DNA from 3 places in the Streptomyces sp. NPDC047017 genome. Region 1 is predicted to be linked to each of the others. Evidence: riboswitches for the same ligand, from Rfam matches in the RefSeq annotation. Region 1 holds a riboswitch; each other region holds the start of a gene.
The links. A riboswitch is a leader RNA that binds a small molecule or an ion and turns the genes downstream of it on or off. The one in region 1 is predicted to bind cobalamin.

Region 1 (7,611 bases):
CTGCGCCCAGCGGCAGATCGACGCCGGGCACGGCCCGTACTTCTACCTGCCCAAGCTGGAGAACCGGTACGAGGCCCGGCTGTGGAACGACGTGTTCCTGCTCGCCCAGGAGCTGCTCGGCATCCCGCGCGGCACGGTCCGCGCCACCGTCCTCATCGAGACGATCACCGCCGCGTTCGAGATGGAGGAGATCCTGTACGAGCTGCGCGAGCACGGCGCAGGGCTCAACGCGGGCCGCTGGGACTACCTGTTCAGCCTGATCAAGACGTTCGGGCACCGCACCGACTTCCTGCTGCCGGACCGTGCCGAGGTCACGATGACCGCGCCCTTCCTGCGGGCCTACACCGAGCTGCTCGTCCGCACCTGCCACCGGCGCGGGGCGCACGCCATCGGCGGGATGGCCGCCCAGGTGCCGGAGAAGGACCCGGCCGCGAACGAGGCCGCGCTCGCCAAGGTCCGCCTCGACAAGGAGCGGGAGGCCGAGGACGGTTTCGACGGGTCCTGGGTGGCCCATCCCGCGCTCGTCCCGGTCTGCCGCGAGGTCTTCGACGGCGTCCTCGGCGCGCGGCCCCACCAGCTCGACCGCGGCCGCGACGACGTCGAGGTGACCCCCGCCGACCTGCTGGACGTGCGCCGGATCAGCGGCCCGCCCAGCGCCGAGGGGGTGCGCACCAACGTCTCCGTCGCGCTGCGGTACTACGCCGCCTGGCTGCGCGGCCAGGGCGCGGTCGCGCTCGACGGGCTGATGGAGGACGCGGCCACCGCCGAGATCGCCCGGGTGCAGATCTGGCAGTGGCTGCGGCACCGGGTCGTCGACCGGGAGACCGTGCAGCGGGTGCTCGACGAGGAGTGCGCCGCGCTGGGCGCCGCGTACCCGTGGGCACCCGTCGACGACATCCGCGCCCTGTTCGAACGGACCGCGATGGCAGGCGAGTTGCCGCTGTTCTTCACCCCGGACGCCTACACCCACCACCTCGTGCGCCGACCGGAGGTGCGGGCGTGAGCGCGGCGGGCGGCGCGCGCGGCGGCGTGAACGCGGCGGGCGGAAGCGGGGCGGGTGTGAGCACGCCGACCGGAGGTGCGGGCGTGAGCGCGGCGGGCGTGGGCGGGGCGGGCGGAGGTGCGGCGGGCGTGAGTACGGCGGGCGTTGCGCGCGGCGGCGTGAGTGCGAGCGGCATCACGCGCGTCGGTGTGGTCGGCGGCGGGCAGATGGGTGCGGGCATCGCGGAGGTGTGCGCGCGGGCCGGGCTGGACACCGTGGTCTGCGAGGTGGACGCGGTCGCCGCCCGCGCGGCACGGGACCGGGTGGCCGCCTCGCTCGACCGGGCGGTGCGGCGCGGCAAGCTGGAGCGGGCGGCGGCGCGGGACGCGCTGGAGCGGACGGTGTTCGCCGGCAGCCTGGACGGCCTCGCCGACCGGCAGCTCGTCGTCGAGGCCGTCGTCGAGAACCCGGACGCCAAGACGGAGGTCTTCGCCGCCCTGGACAAGATCGTCGAGGACCCGGCGGCCGTGCTGGCCACCAACACCTCCTCGCTGCCCGTGATGCGGCTCGGCATGGCGACCGCCCGCGCGGACCGGGTCGTGGGCCTGCACTTCTTCAACCCCGTCCCCGTGCTGCCGCTGGTCGAGGTGGTGACCTCGCTGCACACCTCGGCGCAGACGACGGCCCGGGTCGAGGACTTCGCCACCCGCACGCTCGGCAAGACGGTCGTCCGCTCCCAGGACCGGGCCGGCTTCGTCGTCAACGCCCTGCTGATCCCCTACCTGCTCGCCGCCGTCCGGATGGCGGAGTCCGGCTTCGCCACCGCCGCCGACATCGACACCGGCATGGAACTGGGCTGCGCCCACCCCATGGGCCCGCTCAGGCTCGCCGACCTGATCGGCCTGGACACCGTCGCCTCCATCGCCGAGTCCCTGTACGACGAGTTCCGCGAGCCGCTCCACGCCCCGCCGCCGCTGCTCCAGCGGATGGTGCAGGCGGGACTCCTCGGCCGCAAGTCCGGCCGGGGGTTCCATACCTACGACCAGGGCTGAGGGCCTGGTACGACATCGTCCTGCCCCCTCCGGAGGGGGCAGGACTTAGGTATACCTAAGTCCTCGCTGGAACACAACATCTGGGCTGTGTGTGCTCAGCGAGTTCCAGATGTAGTGTTGTCGCTGCTGGTGGTTCGCCGGGCACTTCGGTGTCCGGCGTCGCAAGAGGGAACCCGGTGGGAATCCGGGGCTGCCCCGCAGCGGTGAGTGGGAACGACCGCCGTCACACGCACTGGGTCCGCACGACGGGCCTGGGAAGCGACGGCCAGTAGGAGTCTCTACGGCACGGGACACGCCCGCGAGTCCGAAGACCTGCCACCGGTGCGCACACCGGACGGCGGTGTGCGCGCTCCGAGGCCCCGAGGGAGGGCCAGGTGGCAGACGCACGGACCCGGGCACAGGTGCATCCACGCCCCGGCGCCCTGCCGTCCGCGCCGCGCCGCTCCTCCCCTCCAGGTCCTCGGACCCCGTCGGGAACGAGCGAGAGGAGGCGGCGGCCGATGGGCGCACTCGTGTATTTCTCCAGCGTCTCGGAGAACACCAAGCGCTTCGTGGAAAGGCTGGGCCTGCCCGCCACACGCATCCCCCTGCACCCCCACCGCGAGGGCATGCCGCGGGTGACCGGGCCGTATGTGCTGGTCGTGCCCACCTACGGCGGCGGCGAACGCGCCGGCGCGGTCCCCAAGCAGGTGGTCCGCTTTCTGAACGTCGAGGCCAACCGCGCCCTGCTGCGCGGGGTCATCGCCTCCGGAAACACCAACTTCGGCGCGGACTACTGCCTGGCCGGCCGGGTGATCTCGGCGAAGTGCCAGGTCCCCGAGCTGTACCGATTCGAACTGCTGGGCACGGACCACGACGTCCGTGCCGTGAGGGAAGGACTCAGGACGTTTTGGACACGACACTCATCGGCGGCGGCGTGATCACCGCGCCGCGCGAGTCGGTCGGCACGCGCAAGGACTACCACGCGCTGAACGCCATGCTGAACATGTACGACTGCGAGGGCCGCATCCAGTTCGACAAGGACCGCGAGGCCGTCCGCCAGTACTTCCTCCAGCACGTCGATCCCCGCACGGTGACGTTCGGGTCGCTGAAGGAGAAGATCGACCACCTCATCGAGCACGGCTACTACGAGGAGGCGTTCGTCCGGCGCTACGACTGGGAGTTCCTGGAGGCCCTGTACCGGCAGGCGTACGCCCACGAGCACCGCTTCCGCACCTTCCTGGGCGCCTTCAAGTACTACACGTCGTACACGCTGAAGACCTTCGACGGCTCCCGCTACCTGGAGCGCTACGAGGACCGGGTCGTCGCGACCGCCCTGTGTCTCGGCGCCGGTGACGAGGAGCTGGCCTCCCGTCTGGTGGACGAGATGATGACCGGCCGCTTCCAGCCGGCCACCCCGACCTTCCTCAACGCCGGCAAGGCCCAGCGCGGCGAGCTGGTCTCCTGCTTCCTGCTGCGGGTCGAGGACAACCTCGAATCCATCGGGCGCGGCGTCAACTCCGCGCTCCAGCTCAGCAAGCGGGGCGGCGGCGTGGCACTGCTGCTGACCAACCTGCGCGAACAGGGCGCCCCGATCAAGAAGATCGAGAACCAGTCCTCCGGTGTCGTGCCGGTGATGAAGCTCCTGGAGGACTCCTTCTCGTACGCCAACCAGCTCGGCGCGCGGCAGGGCGCGGGCGCGGTGTACCTGCACGCCCACCACCCCGACATCATGCGGTTCCTGGACACCAAGCGGGAGAACGCGGACGAGAAGATCCGCATCAAGACGCTCTCCCTCGGCGTGGTCGTCCCCGACATCACCTTCGAACTGGCCAAGCGCAACGAGGACATGCACCTGTTCTCGCCGTACGACGTCGAGCGCGAGTACGGAAAGCCGCTGGCGGACCTGTCGGTGAGCGAACACTACGACGAGCTGGTCGCAAACCCGCGCATCCGCAAGACCAGGCTGAGCGCCCGCGAGTTCTTCAAGACGATCGCGGAGCTGCAGTTCGAGTCGGGCTACCCGTACCTGCTGTTCGAGGACACGGTGAACCGGGCCAACCCGATCCCGGGCTGGATCAACATGTCCAATCTGTGCTCGGAGATCCTCCAGGTCAACACGCCGAGCACGTACGACGCCGCGCTCGGCTACGAGACGGTCGGCCGGGACATCTCGTGCAACCTGGGGTCGCTGAACATCGCCGCCGCGATGGCCTCGCCCGACCTCGGCACGACGGTGGAGACCGCGGTGCGCGGCCTGACGTCCGTCTCCGACCAGTCGGACATCACCGCGGTGCCGTCCGTGGCGCGCGGCAACGACCTGTCGCACGCCATCGGCCTGGGCCAGATGAACCTGCACGGCTACCTCGCCGCGCGGCGCGTCCACTACGGCAGCGAGGAGGGCGTCGACTTCACGAACATGTACTTCTACGCCGTCGCCTACCACGCGCTGCGCGCCTCCCACCGCATCGCCGTCGAGCGCGGCACCGCCTTCGACGGCTTCGAGAAGTCGGCGTACGCGGACGGCTCCTACTTCGACAAGTACACCGAGCGGGTGTGGGAGCCGGCCACCGAGCGGGTGCGGCAGCTGTTCGCCGACGCGGGGATCACGCTGCCCACGCAGGCCGACTGGCGTGAGCTGAAGGAGGCCGTCCGCGAGCACGGCATCTACAACCAGTACCTCCAGGCCGTCCCGCCCACCGGCTCCATCAGCTACATCAACGACGCCACCGCCTCCCTCCACCCGGTCGCCGCCAAGGTGGAGATCCGCAAGGAGGGCAAGCTCGGCCGCGTCTACTATCCGGCGCCGCACATGGACGACGACAACCTGGAGTACTTCCAGGACGCGTACGAGATCGGCTACGAGAAGATCATCGACACCTACGCGGCGGCCACCCAGCACGTCGACCAGGGCCTGAGCTGCACGCTCTTCTTCCGGGACACGGCGACGACCCGCGATCTGAACAAGGCGCAGATCCACGCCTGGCGCAAGGGCATCAAGACCCTGTACTACATCCGGCTGCGCCAGGAGGCCCTGGCCGGCACCGAGATCGAGAACTGCCTGTCCTGCACGCTGTGAGGAACGTACCGACGATGACCACCACCCCCGCCCCGCCGGCCGAGCTGTCGGTCACTCCCCCGTCCTACCGCCACGACCCCGCCGCCCGGCTGCGCCCGGTCAACTGGAACCGCGTCACCGACGAGAAGGACCTGGAGGTGTGGAACCGGCTCACCGCCAACTTCTGGCTGCCCGAGAAGGTACCGCTGTCCAACGACGTGAACGCCTGGCAGCAGCGGCTCACCGCCGGGGAACGCACCCTGACCATGCGGGTGTTCACCGGCCTGACCATGCTCGACACCGTGCAGGCCACGGTCGGTGAGATCGTGCAGATCCAGGACGCGCGCACCGAGCACGAGGAGGCCGTCTACACCAACATCGCCTTCATGCAGGCGGTGCACGCCCGCAGTTACTCGTCCGTCTTCTCCACCCTCTCCACCACCCCGGAGATCGACGACGCCTACCGCTGGGCCGTCGGCAACGACGTGCTCCAGCAGCGCTGCAAGACCGTCCTCGGGCACTACTACGGCGACGACCCGCTGAAGCGGAAGATCGCCTCCACCCTGCTGTCCTCGCTCCTGCTGTACGCGGGTTTCTACCTGCCGCTGCACTTCTCCACCCACGCCCTGCTCACCAACACCGCCGACATGATCCGGCTGATCCTGCGGGACAAGGCGGTGCACGGCTACTACTCGGGCTACAAGTACCAGCGCGGCCTGGAGCAGCGGACGCCGGCCGGGCAGGAGGAGCTGCGGGCCTTCACGTACGGCCTGCTGGAGGAGTTGTACGAGCTGGAACTGCGGTACTCGGGCGAGCTGTACGAGCCGCTCGGGCTGATGGACGACGTCGCCGTCTTCGTCCGCTACAACGCGAACAAGGCGCTGATGAACCTCGGTCTCCCGGCCCGCTTCGGCGCGGACGAGACCGCGGTGAACCCGGAGATCCTGGCGGCGCTGTCGCCCGGCGCGGACGAGAACCACGACTTCTTCTCCGGCTCCGGCTCCTCCTACGTCATGGGCACGGCGGAGGACACCGCCGACGACGACTGGGACTTCTGACAGGCGGGCATGACCGCCCGGCCCAGCGTGCCCGCTCTCCGTACGGCGCGGGGCCGCCGGTCATCGGTGACCGGTGGCCCCGCGCGTGCGTCGGCGCGGCTTCGGACCGCTGTCGGCTGCGGCGGACGAGCGCGCGGGTACGGCGAACCGGGCGGAGCCGAGCAGCGCCTTGATCCGGCAGCAGACGCGCTCGCCGTCCTGCCCGGACCGCACGGCAGGGCAGTGGCCGTGGCCGTCGGCCGTGGCGCAGAGTTCGGCCCGGGCTTCGTCCAGCAGGTCGGCGGCCAGCGACAAGTCCCGGTTCAGGGCGCTCATACGGGAGCTCTGGCCGCCGAGCTGGCGGCGCGCCAGGACGAGACGCTCGTACTCCTGCGGTGTGAGGGCGATGGCCGGTACACCGTCCAGGACGATTCTGCGGGGCTCGGGGCGTCGGCTCACGGCGATCCTCTTCAGCTGCGAACGTCCGGATGAGCGGCCTGGTCGCCCGGCGGCCGGGCCCGAGCCGCGCCCGGCCGGTTCCGTACGCCGGTCACGCCGGGACGGGGTCCGGCTCCTGTGCGGCGGCATCCGGGCTCACCGGCTTGAGCAGGCGTTCCGCCAAGGGGGCGAAGATCAGGCCGAGGGCCGTCCAGAGGATGAGCTGCGCGCCCACCGAGTAGAAACGGAAGGCGAACAGCACGTCGGCCGGGAAGCCCGGGAAGACGATGTCGCCCTTGGCGTCCTTCAGCGGCAGCGGGGTCTCGGTCGCCTGGTCGCCGTAGTCGGCCTTGTTGTACGAGAGGTGGCCGAGCTGCGGCAGCAGCAGCATGACGGTCCCGATGGCGACGACGAACACCGCGCCGGCCAGGAGGCTCGCGTTCCAGTTGCCGAACCGGGCCTGGAGCCGCTTGCCCAGGTAGACGGCTCCCACGAGGAAGGCCACCGAGCAGACGACCATGATCAGGTACAGGCCGCTGCGCTGCTGGATGGTCTCTTCGTGGCCGATCGCGGGCGGGTTCGCCGGGTACTTCAGGAACGGCACCAGATACATGCCGAGGAAACCGCCGCCGGCGACGAGCAGGGCCAGGTTGCGTGCTCGCAGGCCGCCGGTGCGGCCCAGGCAGACGGTGTAGGCGACGGCGAACAGGGCGCCCATCGCCATTCCGAAGAAGATGATCCCGACGCCGATGCCGACGTTGGCCTGGATGGTGCGGCTGAACAGGTCGGGGCCGGCGGCCTCGACGGGCAGTCCGGCCGCCTTGTCCAAGGCGTTCTGCGCGGCGTCCCGGCCGCTCTCGTAGTCGATGGCCTTGGCGATCTGCGGCTCGGCGAAGATCCGCGCGAAGACGAAAGCGAGCAGCCCCGCGACTGCGCCGGCGAGCACGCCGCGCAGTATGAGCTTCTTTTCCATGTCGAGTTGTCCGTACGTCCAGGTGCCGGCGAGATCAGTGGCAGGGGAAGCCGAGGAAGTGACGGGCATCGTGGACGAACTCGTGCACGTGC
Region 2 (7,611 bases), on a different contig from region 1:
GCCGAGTGGGTGCAGCTGGACGAGCCCGCCCTCGTGCAGGACCGCACCCCGGCCGAGCTGAACGCCGCCGAGCGCGCCTACCGCGACCTCGGCGCCCTGACCGACCGGCCCCGGCTGCTGGTCGCCTCCTACTTCGACCGGCTCGGCGACGCCCTGCCCGTCCTGGCCAAGGCCCCGGTCGACGGGCTCGCCCTGGACTTCACCGAGGCCGCCGCCAACCTGGACGCGCTCGCCACCGTGGGCGGACTGCCCGGCAAGCGCCTGATCGCCGGTGTCGTCAACGGCCGCAACATCTGGGTCAACGACCTGGAGAAGTCCCTCGCCATCCTCGGCACCCTGCTCGGCCTGGCCGACCGGGTCGACGTGGCGGCCTCCTGCTCGCTCCTGCACGTGCCGCTGGACGCCGCCGCGGAACGGGACATCGAGCCGCAGATCCAGCGCTGGCTGGCCTTCGCCCGGCAGAAGACCGCCGAGATCGTCACCCTCGCCAAGGGCCTGGCCCAGGGCACCGGCGCGATCGCGGCCGAACTGGCCGCGAACCGGGCCGACCTCAACTCGCGGGCCACCTCGCCGATCACCCACGACCCGGCCGTCCGGGCCCGCGCCGCCGCCGTCACCGAGGCCGACGCGCGCCGCTCCCAGCCGTACGGCGAGCGGGCCGCCGCCCAGCGCGCCCACCTCGGCCTGCCGCTGCTGCCCACGACCACCATCGGCTCGTTCCCGCAGACCTCCGAACTGCGCGCCGCCCGCGCCGACCTGCGGTCCGGCCGAACCGACACGGCCGACTACGAGGAGCGCATCAAGGCGGAGATCCAGGAGGTCATCGCCTTCCAGGAGAAGACCGGCATCGACGTCCTGGTGCACGGCGAGCCCGAGCGCAACGACATGGTCCAGTACTTCGCCGAGCAGCTCACCGGCTACCTGGCCACGCAGCACGGCTGGGTGCAGTCCTACGGCACCCGTTACGTCCGCCCGCCGGTCCTGGCCGGCGACATCTCCCGCCCCGAGCCGATGACGGTGCGCTGGACGACGTACGCCCAGTCCCTCACCGGCCGCCCGGTCAAGGGCATGCTCACCGGGCCGGTCACCATGCTGGCCTGGTCGTTCGTCCGCGACGACCAGCCCCTCGGCGACACCGCGCGGCAGGTCGCGCTCGCCCTGCGCGACGAGGTGGGCGACCTGGAGGCGGCCGGGACCTCGGTCATCCAGGTGGACGAGCCCGCGCTGCGCGAGACGCTGCCGCTGCGGACCGCCGACCGCCCCGCCTACCTGGCCTGGGCCACCGAGGCGTTCCGCCTCACCACCGCCGGCGTACGCCCGGACACGCAGATCCACACCCACATGTGCTACGCCGAGTTCGGTGACATCGTCCAGGCCATCGACGACCTCGACGCCGACGTCATCAGCCTGGAGGCCGCCCGCTCCCACATGCAGGTCGCCCGGGAACTCGCCGCCCACGGCTACCCGCGCGAGGCCGGACCCGGCGTCTACGACATCCACTCCCCGCGGGTCCCGGGCACCGAGGAGGCGGCCGACCTGCTGCGCACCGGCCTGGAGGCCATCCCGGCGGAGCGCCTGTGGGTGAACCCCGACTGCGGTCTGAAGACCCGCGGCTGGCCGGAGACCCGGGCCTCCCTGGAGAACCTGGTCGCCGCCGCCCGCACGGTCCGGGCGGAACTGCCCGCGTCCTGACCCGCGCGCGGCCGTCGGGAGGGAAAGGGGCCGGGGAGGGAGCGCCGCGCTCCCTCCCCGACTCCCGACTCCCGGCCGCCGTCTCCGTCCCCGCCCCCCGGGCTTCACCGAGGGGCGCTCTGGCAGACTCACGCCGGGAGCGATCGCGCCGCGCAGACAGGAGACTTGACGACATGACCGCCCGAGTGCTGTTCGTCTCGCCGGCCACGAGCCGTTCGCTGCGGCAGGCCCGGTTCGACGACGGCGATCCGATCGACGCCGGCGCCGCGGTCCGGGCCCGGGCCGCGGCGGGCGCGCTGCCCCGGGCCGCGCGGGTCGTGGTCTCGCCCTCGGTACGCTGCCGCCAGACGGCGGCGGCGCTGGGGCTCGGCGGCGAGGCCGACCCGGAGCTGGCCGGCTGGGACGTGGGGCGCTGGCGGGGACGCACGCTCGACGAGGTCGGTGCCGCCGAAGGGGAGGCGGTGGCCCGCTGGCTGGCCGACCCGGGGGCGGCGCCGCACGGCGGGGAGTCGCTGCGGGACCTGTGCGCCCGGGTCGGGCGGCGGCTGGCGGCCCTGGCGGAGACGGCCGGCCGGACGCTCGCCGTGGTCGAACCGGAGGTCGTACGGGCGGCCGTGGTGCACGCGGTGGGCCTGCCGGTGGACGCCTTCTGGCGGCTGGACGTACCGCCGCTGACGGTCACCGAGCTGAGCGGCCGGGCCGGGCGCTGGAACCTGCGGCTGGGCCGGCCGCCGGCACCGGACGCTCAGGACGCCGGGAACGCCGGGGACACGGAGCAGGCCGGAAACGCAGAGCCGGCCGGGGACGCAGAGCCGGCCGGGGACGCAGAGCCGGCCGGGGGCACCGGGGAGGCCCGGGACACCGGGGAGGCCGGGGGCGCGGGGGCCGCCGGGTCGCGGTGACGGCGCAGCAGGACCGCCACCGCGCAGCGCAGGCAGCCGCCGTCCGCCGCGTGCGGACAGTCCTCGGCCGGGGCGCCGACCAGCGACTCCAGGTCCTTGAGCAGGTGTTCGGTGCGCTTGGCCTGCTGGGCGAGCACCCGCACCCGGGCGCTCTGGCCGCCGATCTGCCGGCGGCTGGCGATCAGCTGCTCGTACTCCTCGACGGTGAGGGCGACCGCCTCTCGGCCGCCGAGGGTGATACGGCGCGGCTGGGGACGTCTGGCCACGGGGGTCCTCCGCTCCACGTCCTGTGGTCCGCTTCGAGAACGCGAGAGGGCCCCCGGACGGTTCCGAAGGGCCCTCTGGTGTCCGGAAGGAGTCAGCCTGCGGCCGGAACCGTGCGGCCCGACGTGGCTTCGGCGGGCTTCGGGTTCAGCAGCCGTTCGGCCAGTTCACCGAAGGCGAGGCCGAATCCGCCCCACAGCACGGCCTGGATGGCCAGCGCGGAGAGCCGGAACCGCCACAGCAGGGCGGCCGGGAAGTCCGCCGGCACCTCGTTGATGACCGGCAGGAACGCGTACGCCAGCCCGATCACGACGGCGAACGCGGCCACCGCGGCCACGGTCGCCCACCAGGTGCCCAGCGCGGGCGCCAGGCGCTTGCCGAGGATGGTGGCGGCGACCGCGAGCAGGACGCTGAGCACCATCATCAGGAAGTACAGGGTGGTCCGCTTGCCGATGGTGTCGGGGTCGCCGACCGAGGGCGGGTTGGCCGGGTACTTCAGGAACGGCACGACGTACACGGCGAGCAGCGCGCAGCCGGACAGCAGCAGCGCGGTCGCCCGCGGGGAGAAGCGGCCCACGCGGCCGAGCGCGAAGCAGAAGGCGAGCGCCGCGATGCCGCCGAAGGCGACCCCGTAGACCAGGACGCCGGTGGCGAGGCCGGCGGTGGACTGCAGGGAGCGGGAGACGACCTCCATCTCGTGCTCGTGGGAGTGGGCGTCCTCGAAGCTGATCGCCTTGTCGACATTGGGCTCACCGAGGAGGTAGGCCGCGACCAGCGCGAGCACGCCCGCGGCCAGCCCCGCGAGCATGCCGCGGACGAGCAGGTTTCTTACCGTTGCGGAGTTCATGGGTGTGCGGCGTCCCTCGCGTCAGTGGCAGGGGAAGCCGAGCAGGTGGCGGGCGTCGTGCACCCATTCGTGGACGTCCGTGCCGCTGAACACGGACGTGGCGCCCTGCTCGGCGCCGACGAAGTACAGCAGGATCAGCATCAGGACGCCGAAGAAGACCGCCCAGGGAGCTATCGCCTTGAGCGGCAGCTTGGCGGGAACGACGGGGGTGGTGGCTGTCGGCTGGGCGACATGCTGCGCCATGGCAGGGGCCTCCTCTGGGAGCTCGCGTCCCATCTCGGTGGTGCGTTGGACGACGGCTACGGGTCTGACTCACCAACCGTCCCCGCGGGGACCGCTCGCTCACAGTGGCGCGACCGTGCCGGACTCGCACCGGCTTCCGTCTTGCCTTCGTCGATATCGGACCGAAGGTACCGTGCGCCGGGGATGAGGCCAAGACCGCGGGCACCCGGCGTGATCTTTCCCGCACGCCGCATGGCGGGCGGGCCGCCGGTCCGGGGGCGCGGGCCGCGCTCACTCCGGGCCGGGGCCGGGGGCGGGCCGGGGCCCGGCGAAGCGGACCGGGGCCCGGAACCTGGCCCGGCGCGCGGCCCGCCGGAAGGTGGTCAGCACCGCCGGTCCGGCCAGCAGCACGCACACGAAGTTGGTGACCGCCCGGCCGGTGTCCCAGCCCAGCGAGGTGGCCAGGTCGAAGGCGAGGTAGCGGTGCCACTGCTCGGTGAAGGGCAGGCCGGGCAGGTAGGCGATGGAGCTGTTCGGGTCCAGGGAGAACGGCCAGAAGGACAGGTTGAGCAGGAAGCCGAAGAGATAGCCGGAGAGCGATCCGTAACCGGCGAGCAGCAGCACTTCGCGGCGGCCGGTGGCCCGGGGCAGGAGCCCGGCGAGCATGCCGACGAAGGCGCAGCCGAACATCTGGTACGGCATCCACGGCCCGACCCCGCCGGTGAGGAGGGCGGAGGCGAACAGGGAGGTGCAGCCGAGGACGAAGCCGAAGCCGGGGCCGTAGACGCGTCCGGCCAGGACCAGGACGAAGAAGACGGTCTCGATCCCGGCGGTGCCGGCGCCCAGGGGACGCAGGGCGGCGTTGACGGCGGACAGCACGCCCAGCATCGCCAGCGCCTTGGAGTCGATGCCGCCCTCGGCGATCTCCGACAGCACCACGCACAGCACCAGCACCAGCAGCACGCCGAAGATGAGCGGCGGCGCGTAGCTCGCGCCGAACGTGCCCGGCGCGACGGCGAACGGCCAGCAGAAGGCGACGAGCCCGAGGAGGGCCGCCAGGGTCATGACGACGCCGACGCGCGGGGAGAGCCGGATCGCCGCCTTCACGGCCGCTCCCCCGCCGCCGACGCCCGCCTGACCTGTTCGACGGTGAGGAACGGCAGGGGTGCGAGGACCTTCGCGGTCTGCGGGGCGAACACCGGGGAGGAGACGATGACTTCGGCCGTGGGTCCGTCGGCGACCACGTCCCCCTCGGCCATGACGAGCACGCGGTCGGCGGCGCGGGCGGCGAACTCGACGTCGTGGGTGGAGATGACGACCGCCCGGCCCTCGGCGGCCAGCACGTCCACGATGCCGATGAGTTCCGTCTTCGCCCGGTAGTCCAGGCCGCGGGTGGGCTCGTCCAGCAGGACGACCGGCGGGGCGGCGGAGAGCTGGATGGCGAGGACGAGGGCGAGTTTCTGGCCCTCGGACAGGTCGCGCGGGTGGGTGGTGGCGTCGATGCCGGGGGCGAGCCGGTCGAGGATCCGGCGGGCCTCGCCGGGGGTGCCCGACTCGGCGTCGGCCTGGTCGAGTTCCTGTTTCACGCTCTCCAGGTAGAGCAGGTCGGCGGGGGTCTGCGGGACCAGTCCGACGAGCCGGCGGGCCTCGGCGGCGGGCACCGCGTGCGGGTCGGCGACGGTCTGGCCGCGGGTCACCCGGACGGTGCCGGCGCGGCGCGGACCCGACCCCTGCAAGGCCCACAGCAGGGAGGACTTGCCGGAGCCGTTGCGGCCCATGAGCGCGGTGACCTCGCCCGCGCGCAGTTCCAGGTCCACCTCGCGGACGGCGGGCACGCCCCGGTAGGCGACCGTGACACCACGGGCGGCGAGCAGGCGCGGCGGGTCACCGGCCGGGGCCGGCCGGACCGGGTCCGGGACACGGCCGGCCAGCCGGGCGCGCAGGGGCGCGGCGGCCCGGCGGGCGTCGCGGACGGACAGCGGCAGCGGTGACCATCCCGCCGCCCGGCCCAGTTCGACGACGGGCGGGGCGATGGCCGAGGTGCGCAGGATGGCGGCGGGCGCCCCGATGCGGGCGCTGGCGTCGCCCGGCAGGTGGATGACGCGGTCGGCGTACTGCACGACGCGTTCGAGGCGGTGCTCGGCCATCAGGACGGTGACGCCGAGGTCGTGCACGAGCCGGGTGACGGCCGCGAGGACCTCCTCGGCGGCGGTCGGGTCCAGGGCGGAGGTGGGTTCGTCCAGCACCAGGACGCGCGGATGCGCGGTGAGGACGGAGCCGATGGCGACGCGCTGCTGCTGGCCGCCGGAGAGTTCGTGCAGGGCGCGGTGGCGCAGGTCGGCCAGGCCGAGCAGGTCGAGGGTCTCCTCGACGCGTTTGCGCATGGTGGCCGGCGGGATCGCCAGCTGCTCCATGGCGTAGGCGAGTTCCTCCTCGACGGTGTCGGTGACGAAGCCGTCGGCCGGGTCCTGGCCGACCACCCCGACCACGTCGGCGAGTTCGCGCGGCGGGTGGTGGGCGGTGTCGCGGCCGTCGACGGTGACCCGGCCGTACAGGGTGCCGCCCGTGAAGTGCGGTACGAGCCCGTTGACCGCGCCCAGCAGGGTGGACTTGCCGACACCGGTGTGGCCGACGACGAGGCAGAGTTCGCCCTCCCGCACGGTCAGGTCGACGTCACGCAGCGCGGGGCGGGGGGCGTCGTCGTACTGGACGGTGACCTGGTCGAAGGTGATCACGGGGTGTGGGCTCTCCGGACGGGGGCGGGCTCGGGCGCGAGGAATCCGGCCGTGCCGGCGAGCAGGATCGCGGCGGTCGGGACCAGCGGCAGCCCGGGCCAGGTCAGCGGGTAGAAGGTGGGGTTGAGCTGGGCCGGGTCGTAGCCCAGGTCGCTGAAGAGCAGGACCGCGGAGAGCACCCCGCTGCCGGCGACGGCCCACTCCGGTGCCCGCCAGGGGTCGGGACGGTAGGTGGTGCGGGTGACGCGGCGGCCGCCCAGGCGCAGTCCGGCCACGCACAGCGCGGCGCCGCAGGCCATCGCGGGCAGCCCGAGGAAGGCGGGCGCGGTGGCGTCCAGCAGCCCGTAGGCGCCGGCGCACAGCCCGCACATGCCGAGCAGCATCAGCGCGCCGGTGACGCGGCGGGAGCGCCGGGTGGCGGTGCCCGCCCGGCCGTAGCCGCGGGAGTCCATGGCGGCGGCCAGCCGCAGCGAGCGCTCCAGGGCGTCCTCCAGGACGGGCACGACGATGCCGCGCAGCGCCTTCATGCCCCGGGTGCGGCCGGCCCGCAGCCTGCGGGCCCGGGAGACGCGCTGCACGCTCTGCACCAGTTGCGGCGCGACGCTGATGGCGACGGTGACGGCGACACCGAGTTCGTACAGGGCGCCGGGCAGCACTCTCAGGGCGCGTTTGGGGTTGGCCAGGGTGTTGGCGGCGCCGATGCAGCACAGCATGCACGCCAGCCGCAGTCCGTCGGTGGCCGCGGACAGCAGGGCCTCCAGGGAGACCGGGCCGCCGAGGCGGATGCCCGCGTACCAGTCGGGGGTGGGGATGTGCGGGAGGGAGAACAGGAAGTGGTCGTGCGGAGTGATGCCGGTGGCGAACACGGCACGGAAGACGACCCGGATCGTCACGACCGTCAGGGCCAGGTACAGGTAGTAGGGGAAGCCGCGGGCCCAGGGCGCCTCGG
Region 3 (7,611 bases), on a different contig from region 1:
AGTCGACCGTCGCGCAACTGCTGCCGCGCCTGTACGACGCCGACGAGGGCGCCGTGCGCGTCGGTGGGGTCGACGTACGCGACCTGGGCACCGCCGCGCTGCGCGCCACCGTCGGCATGGTCACCCAGGACGGCCACCTCTTCCACGACTCGGTGCGCGCCAACCTGCTGCTGGCCCGCCCGGAGGCGAGCGAGGAGGAACTGTGGGACGCCCTGCGCCGCTCCCGCCTCGACGACCTGGTCCGCGCGCTGCCCGACGGCCTCGACACCGTCGTCGGGGAACGCGGCTACCGGTTCTCCGGCGGCGAGCGCCAGCGCATGACCATCGCCCGGCTGCTGCTGGCCCGCCGGCGCGTGGTCATCCTGGACGAGGCCACCGCCCACCTGGACAACTCCTCGGAGGCGGCCGTCCAGGAGGCGCTGGCCGAGGCCCTGGCCGACCGCACCGCGCTGGTGATCGCCCACCGGCTGTCCACCGTGCGCGCCGCGGACCTCATCTTGGTCGTCGAGGCCGGCACGGTCGTCGAGCGCGGCACCCACGACGAACTCCTCGCGGCCGGCGGCCGGTACGCGGAGCTGTACCGCACGCAGTTCGCCCGCCAAGGGGAGCCGGGTCAGGCGGGGCCGCGCGAGGGGGAGGCGGGCCAAGGGGAGCCGCAGCGGGCGCTCGCCGGGGAGCGGGAGGCGGTGGCGTAGGCGCGTATGGAGGACGGGCAGGCGACGGCCGCCGCCAGCCGGACCGTACGGTCAGCGGGGACCGGTCGGCAGCAGCGGCCGCCGGTGGGTGGCGTTGATGACGGCGGCGGCCGAGGCGTACCAGGCGACCAGACCCGTCGCGATGCCGAACCAGCCGCCGATCTTCGTGGCCAGTTGCGGCGGCACCCCGCCCTGGAACTCGCCGACGGCCAGCAGCACGAACGTGATGGTCAGCAGCACGAACACGCCCAGCACGGCGAGGCTGGTGCGCAGCGCGGCCACCGCCATGTACGCGGTGAAGATGCCCCAGCCGAGCAGGTAGAGACCGAGCGCGACGTGCACGTCACCGGCGGAGGTCAGCTGCTGCACCAGCCACCAGTAGGTCAGCCAGAAGGCGCCGTAGGACATGAACGCCGTCGCGCCGAAGGTGTTGCCGCGGCGGAACTCGAACAGCCCCGCGACGAACTGGGCCAGGCCGCCGTAGAACGCGGCGAGGGCCAGCACCGGGACGATCGCGCCGGTCTCCTTCAGCAGGCCGGTGTTGACGATGGACAGCAGCAGGGTGGTGAGCGCGAAACCCGCGAGGCCCACCGGGGCCGGGTCCGCGTAGGCACGCGCCTGCGGATCGGCGGGGCGCGCCTCCTCGCGGACAGAGCCGCTCGTGTCGTCAGCCATGACGGGGAATCCCTTCGACCCGAGGTCAACAGGACCGGCACCGAGTACCCCCGGCACGCACTCTCAGACGGCGGCCGGATGTCCCCGAGGGACAGGTGTCCCCAGGGGACACAAAGTAGGTGTACGGTGAATCCATGACGGCGGAGCAGCCCCCCGCCGGCCCGGCCGGCGCCCCCGAGGACCGCCGCCGGCGCAAGGCCGCCCGGACGCGGAACGCGCTGGCCGGCGCCGCCCTCGAACTGATCCTGGAGCGCGGCCTGGCCGGCACCACGGTGGAGGCGATCGCGGAACGCGCCGACGTCACCCGCCGCACCTTCAGCCGGAACTTCACCGGCAAGGAGGACGCCGCCCTGGACTTCGTCCGCGGCGACGGCGCCCGGATCAACGCCCTGCTGCGCACCCGCCCGCCCGGCGAGCCGCCCCTGGCGGCCTACCGCCGGGCCGTCCGCGCCTGGCTCGCGGACCGGGACGCCCCGGCCTGGCGCGTCCGGCCGGACACGCGGCGGCTGCTCGCCCTGCTGGACAGCGAACCCGCTCTGTTCGCCGCGTACGAGCGCATCCGGGTCGACGCCCAGGAGGAGTCGGTCCGGATCGTCGCCGGCCGGCTCGGCACCGACGACGCCCGGGACGTACGCCCCGCCGTCGTCGTCGGCGCCGCCGCCGGAGTGCTCACCGCCGCGCTGCGCCTGTGGGCGCGGGCGCCCGGGGACGACGACCCGGCGGCGGACCTCGCCGCCCTGGTCGAACGGGCCTACGACGCCCTGACGGCCGAGGCCGCCCAGGCCGCGACCGGCCCCGGCACGCCCGCTTCCGGAGGCGTCGGCGGCACCGCGGGCACCGACGACTGAGCACACCACGAAAGGACGTGCCATGAAGGCACTGCAGTACCGCACCATCGGCGCCGCGCCGGAGGTGGTCACCGTCCCCGACCCCGAACCCGGGCCCGGACAAGTCCTGTTGAAGGTCACCGCGGCCGGTGTCTGCCACTCCGACATCGCGCTGATGAGCCGCCCGGCCGAGGCGTTGTCCTTCGCCCTCCCGCTCACCCTGGGCCACGAGGGCGTGGGCACCGTCGCGGCCCTCGGCGCGGGAGTGAGCGGACTCGCGGAGGGCGACGACGTCGCCGTGTACGGGCCCTGGGGCTGCGGCACCTGCGCCAAGTGCGCGGAGGGCAAGGAGAACTACTGCCCGCGCGCCGAGGCGCTCGGCATCCGCCCGCCCGGCCTCGGCGCCCCCGGCTCGATGGCCGAGTACCTGCTCGTCGACGACCCGCGCCACCTCGTCCCGCTGGCCGGCCTCGACCCGGTCGCCGCGGTCCCGCTGACCGACGCGGGCCTGACGCCGTACCACGCGATCAAGCGCGCGCTGCCCCGGCTGGTGCCGGGCTCCACCGCCGTGGTCATCGGCGCCGGCGGCCTCGGGCACGTCGCCGTCCAGCTGCTGCGCGCCCTGACCCCGGCCCGCGTGGTGGCCCTCGACATCAGCGAGGACAAGCTGCGCCTCGCCCGCCAGGTCGGCGCGCACGAGGCGGTCCTGTCCGACGCCGGGGCCGTGGCCGCGGTCCGCGAACTGACCGCGGGGCTCGGCGCGCAGGCCGTGTTCGACTTCGTCGGCGCCCCGCCCACCGTGACCCTCGCCGGAGCGCTGGCGGCGATCGAGGGCGAGATCTCGATCGTCGGCATCGGCGGCGGCGCGCTGCCCGTCGGCTTCGGCACACTGCCCTACGAGGTGACGGTCAGCTCCCCGTACTGGGGCAGCCGCGGCGAACTCACCGAGGTCCTGGCCCTGGCCCGCGCCGGCGCGCTGTCGGTGCACACCGAGACGTACTCCCTCGACGAGGCTCCCCTCGCCTACGAGCGCCTGCGCCAGGGTCTCGTCGACGGCCGCGCGGTGATCCTCCCCCACGGCTGATCCGGGCCCGCCGACGGCGGTGCGCGGGCGCCGGCACCCGGATGGGATGATGACCGGCGACAAGGCGACGGCGGTCCGAGGAAGCCGGTGTGAATCCGGCGCGGTCCCGCCACTGTGATCGGCGAGCGGCTCCCGACAGGCCACTGCCCCCGGCGGGCGGGAGGGCCGGGGCGAGCATCGACCCGAGAGCCAGGAGACTCACGCGGTCGCCCCCTCGACGAAGCACCGGGGCGGATCTCCCCGGGAGAGGAAGGCGCCCCATGCCCGTGGAAGCGACCGGAGCGAGGCCCGGCGGCATACCGGCGGACCCCGGACGACCCGGCCCGGCACCGTGCCGGGTCGTGGTGTGCCGGGACTGCTGCTGCGGCACCGCCAAGGTGCCGGGAATCGATCACGCGGCGCAGACGGCACGGCTGCGCGCCCAGGTGCCGGTACGGGTCTCCGAGTGCCTCGACGTGTGCGAGCACGCCAACGTCATCGTCGTCCAGCCGTCCGCCGCGGGGCGGGCCGCCGGCGGACGGCCGGTCTGGCTGGGCCTGGTCAACGACCCCGCCGCCACCGAGGACATCGCCGCCTGGGTCCGGGCCGGCGGCCCCGGCGTCGCCCCCTGCCCGGACATCCTCGACCTGTACGCCTTCCCGCCCCCGCGCCGCGGCGGCGCGTGAGGTGGGCGGGGCCTGGGGGTGGTGGGTCCGGGGCAGGTGGGATCCAGGGCGGGCGGGCCCGGGCCGGCCCACGGCCGGTCAGCCCCAGCCCTGGCAGCAGCGCCGTTCCGCGGGCGCGAGGACGTGCCGTGCGTGCGTACGGGCTGGGATCGGAGGGTCAGGGGACAGGGTCGAGGAGCTGGTCGAAGGCCGCCGGGAAACGCTTCCACGCCTCGGGGCCCTGCGCCAGCTCCCCGTCCGTGAGCAGACAGGAGCCGAGGACGGCGGTGAGGCCGTCGCGGTCCAGCCCCGGTGAGGTGAACACCAGCTGCTGGCCGCGGTCCCCGTGTTCGGGATGCCAGTCGAGCGCGGCGGCGGCCCGGCGCACCGGCGGGACCAGTTCCCATGCCGCGTCGGGCAGCGAGGCCAGCCAGGGCCCGGCCATTTCCACGCACAGCGCGCCGCCCGCGGCCTCCCAGGACAGCAGGGTGTCGGGCCGGTCGGCCAGCCAGAACCGGCCCCGGCTGCGGACCGCCGCGCAGCACAGGTCCTCCAGCGCGTGGTAGAGGCGCTCCGGGTGGAAGGGCCGCCGGCTGTGCCACACCAGGGTGGTGATGCCGTACTCGTCGGCGTCCTGGGGGAGCAGCGCGCACGCCGGGTGCTGGGCGGCCGCGGCGGCCTCGGTGTCGAACCCGGCGAACGCCAGCCGGGGCAGCTGTGCGGACTCCAGCGCCACGCGCCGGGCCGTCGGGTGCAGTTGGCCGAGGAGGGCGAGGTCCGCCGCCTCGGCCGCGCCGGCCTCGGCGACGACGTGCACGGACGGGTACTCCAGCTGGCGGGCGCAGGTGTCGCCCACGGTCCGCTGGTCGGTCGCGGCGGCGGCCAGTCCCGCCTCCGCCAGTTCGTGGCCGTCGGCCAGGCAGTCGAGCAGCAGGGACGGATCGACGGCCGTCATGACACCGGTCAGGCGCAGCAGCTCCCCGGCGTGCGCGGCCACGACCTCGGCCATGGCGCGCGGCTCGACGGAGTCCCACAGCTCGACCACCGCGAGCCGGGTGCGGCCGTCGCGCGCCAGGCGCTCCAGCTCCGGCACCAGATCCTCGCGCAGCGCACAGCAGGCACAGTCGTTCACCAGCGGCGTCTCGCCCACGGCCCGTCTGCCGTCGGCGTCGCGCACGCTCCGCCGGACGGTACCGGCCGGGGCCGTGGACAGGTCGTGGTGCAGGGCCACGCTGCCGGGCACGGCGTGCAGCAGCCGCTCCACGGTCTGGTGGCGCGCGTCGGCGTGCAGCCCGGCGACGACCACGACCGGCAGGGCGCCTTCGCGGGCCGTCACCGGGCATCACGGAAGACGACAGGCCCGTAGGGCGGGTAAATCTCGGTGTGTGCCATGGCGACATTATACGACAACGATTTTCATTATCGATAGGAGTCGGGAGGTTGGCGGGAGATGTGGCGGACCCAAGCAATAGCTGGGGGATAGGCGAGTAAACCCGTGGATTGACTTGAATCTGAGCCGTACTTGATCATCCCTGTGGAACATTCGCAGGAGTGCGCAGGAACAGGAGTCCACATGACCACCACCACCCCCTCGACCGTGGCCGTCCTCGGCCCCGGAGGCGTCGGCGGACTGATCGGGGCACTGCTCGCCCGGGACGGACACCGCGTGATCTGCCTGGCCGGCGAGGAGACCGCGGCCGTGCTGCGGCGCGGCGGCCTGCGGGTCGAGAGCGGCCGGTACGGGGACTTCACGGCGGAGGTCGAGGCCGACACCCTGCTGCGAGAGCCGGTGGACGCCGTCTTCGTGACGGTCAAGCAGACCAGCCTGCCCGAGGCACTGGACCGCCTCCCGGTCCCCGTCCTCTCCGACGCCGTCGTCATCCCGCTGCTCAACGGCCTCGACCACATGGCCGCGCTGCGCGAACGCTACCCGGCGGGCAGGATCGTCGCCGGCACGATCAAGGTCGAGGCCACCCGGACCGCGCCTGGCCGGATCGTCCACGGCAGCCCGTTCGCCCACCTCGAACTCGGCGCCCTGATCGAGGAGTTCGCGGAGGAGCTGCGTCACGCGGGGCTCGGCGTCACCCTGCGCGACGACGAGACGCCGATGCTCTGGGACAAGCTGTCCTTCCTGGCCCCGCTCGCGCTGCTGACCACGCGGTACCGGGCCGACGCCGGGACCGTCCGCACCGCACACCGCGCGGAACTGCTCACCGTCGTCGACGAGATCACCGCCGTGGCCCGGGCCGCCGGCGCGCAGGTGAGCACCGAATCCGTGCTCACCGTCTTCGACCTGGCCCCCGAGAAGATGATGTCCTCGATGCAGCGCGACGCCGAAGCCGGACGCCCGCTCGAACTCGACGCGATCGGCGGGGCCGTCGTCCGCGCGGGAGCCGCCCACGGCGTCGAGACCCCCGCCACGGCGGAGCTGATCGCACAGGTGGCCCGCTCGGTGGGCCAGGAGATCCGATGAGCCGGTCCGCGGAGGCCGAGCGGTTCCTGCGCGCCCGTGGCGCCGACGGCATGCCCCACCCCGGCGGCACGCTCCTGGAGCACCTGATCCGGGTCGAGGACGTACTGAGGGCTTGGGGAGCCGACGAGGACGTCCAGCTCGCGGGCCTGTGTCACGCCCTGTACGGCACCGACGGCTTCGACCACCCGCTCGCGCCCCTCACCGAACGGGAGGCCGTCGCCGCCGTGATCGGCCCACGGGCCGAGGAGCTGGTCCGCCTCTACGCCGGCTGCGACCGCGCCGCGGTGTACCCGCGCCTGGGCCGCGAGCACCCGGTCCGCTTCCGCGACCGCTTCACCGGCACCGAGCACACCCCGCCCGAGGCGGACACCCGCGCCTTCCTGGAACTGACCGCCGCCAACGAACTGGACGTCCTGGCCCACAACCCGGAACTGGCGGAGCGCCACGGCCCGTCCCTGCGTGCCCTGTTCACCCGCTCGCACGAACTCCTCTCGCCCCGGGCCCGGGCGGCGTACGAGCGGCAGCTCGGCGGCGCCCCCGATCTTCTCGACTAGTACGGCAGTCAGGTGGCACACACCTTCCAGTCAGGTGGCGCTGTTGTCGGGTGCCACTGTTTGCGGCCGGGCAACTGCTTCTCTGAGCTGTACCAGCTGCCCGGCCGTTCGTACGGCCGGGACCGGCGGGGCGCACGGTCGATCGGCTCTTCGGGAAGCCTGCTCGCACGCAGCCGCAACTGCCTTACGTCCGCCACGGGAAGGCCGAGGGCCGCACGGATCAAGGTGGGGAGATCGCGGCCGGACTGAAGCCGGGCGTGATGGTTGGGCCGGTGGAGCTGTTCGCCACCCCGTGGGCGCGGATCTTCAACGGTCAGCTCTCCGACGGCGTCGCCTACCGCGCCACCCGCCTGGAACCGGTCGCGGCGGAGGTGGCCCAGTGACCGGCTTCGACACGGGAAGCCTGACCGGTCCCGACCCGCCACTGTGCGGAGCGCCCGCGCGCTGACGTTGCCGTCAACTACTGCCTCACCCCACGCTGAAGCCCCGTCAGGAAATACCTGACGGGGCTTCAACTATGGAGTTCGGAATGGCGCGGGAAGGTCGACATCCCCCAGTGACGCACTCACGTCATATGCGAGAAACTGGTGGGACCCTGGTGGGACCCTCGAATAGAATCTCGCCCGTTCCTGTGAGCGTCAAGGAGCTACTCGCCTTCC

Region 2: another riboswitch for cobalamin. It lies ahead of ABZ858_RS08110 (CbtB-domain containing protein); the one in region 1 lies ahead of nrdI (class Ib ribonucleoside-diphosphate reductase assembly flavoprotein NrdI).
Region 3: another riboswitch for cobalamin. It lies ahead of ABZ858_RS11035 ((2Fe-2S) ferredoxin domain-containing protein); the one in region 1 lies ahead of nrdI (class Ib ribonucleoside-diphosphate reductase assembly flavoprotein NrdI).

The regions. Positions count from the first base shown of each region.
Region 1 covers NZ_JBEYVW010000017.1:96,587-104,197, reverse strand. Annotated here, with positions in the region: gene aceB (malate synthase A) at 1-1,003, shown strand, start outside; gene ABZ858_RS26645 (3-hydroxybutyryl-CoA dehydrogenase) at 1,132-2,034, shown strand; cobalamin riboswitch at 2,148-2,369, shown strand; gene nrdI (class Ib ribonucleoside-diphosphate reductase assembly flavoprotein NrdI) at 2,535-2,954, shown strand; gene nrdE (class 1b ribonucleoside-diphosphate reductase subunit alpha) at 2,939-5,092, shown strand; gene nrdF (class 1b ribonucleoside-diphosphate reductase subunit beta) at 5,107-6,129, shown strand; gene ABZ858_RS26625 (hypothetical protein) at 6,190-6,567, opposite strand; gene ABZ858_RS26620 (CbtA family protein) at 6,659-7,519, opposite strand; gene ABZ858_RS26615 (CbtB domain-containing protein) at 7,554-7,611, opposite strand, start outside.
Region 2 covers NZ_JBEYVW010000004.1:100,879-108,489, forward strand. Annotated here, with positions in the region: gene metE (5-methyltetrahydropteroyltriglutamate--homocysteine S-methyltransferase) at 1-1,692, shown strand, start outside; partial or broken gene ABZ858_RS08100 (histidine phosphatase family protein) at 1,866-2,423, shown strand; gene ABZ858_RS08105 (CbtA family protein) at 2,953-3,705, opposite strand; gene ABZ858_RS08110 (CbtB-domain containing protein) at 3,727-3,948, opposite strand; cobalamin riboswitch at 3,985-4,138, opposite strand; gene ABZ858_RS08115 (ECF transporter S component) at 4,219-4,992, opposite strand; gene ABZ858_RS08120 (ATP-binding cassette domain-containing protein) at 5,031-6,662, opposite strand; gene ABZ858_RS08125 (energy-coupling factor transporter transmembrane component T) at 6,659-7,611, opposite strand, start outside.
Region 3 covers NZ_JBEYVW010000005.1:265,120-272,730, forward strand. Annotated here, with positions in the region: gene ABZ858_RS11015 (ABC transporter ATP-binding protein) at 1-695, shown strand, start outside; gene ABZ858_RS11020 (acetate uptake transporter) at 747-1,370, opposite strand; gene ABZ858_RS11025 (helix-turn-helix domain-containing protein) at 1,505-2,218, shown strand; gene ABZ858_RS11030 (NAD(P)-dependent alcohol dehydrogenase) at 2,241-3,281, shown strand; cobalamin riboswitch at 3,359-3,481, shown strand; gene ABZ858_RS11035 ((2Fe-2S) ferredoxin domain-containing protein) at 3,542-3,946, shown strand; gene ABZ858_RS11040 (GTP-binding protein) at 4,104-5,261, opposite strand; gene ABZ858_RS11045 (2-dehydropantoate 2-reductase) at 5,499-6,398, shown strand; gene ABZ858_RS11050 (DUF6817 domain-containing protein) at 6,395-6,952, shown strand.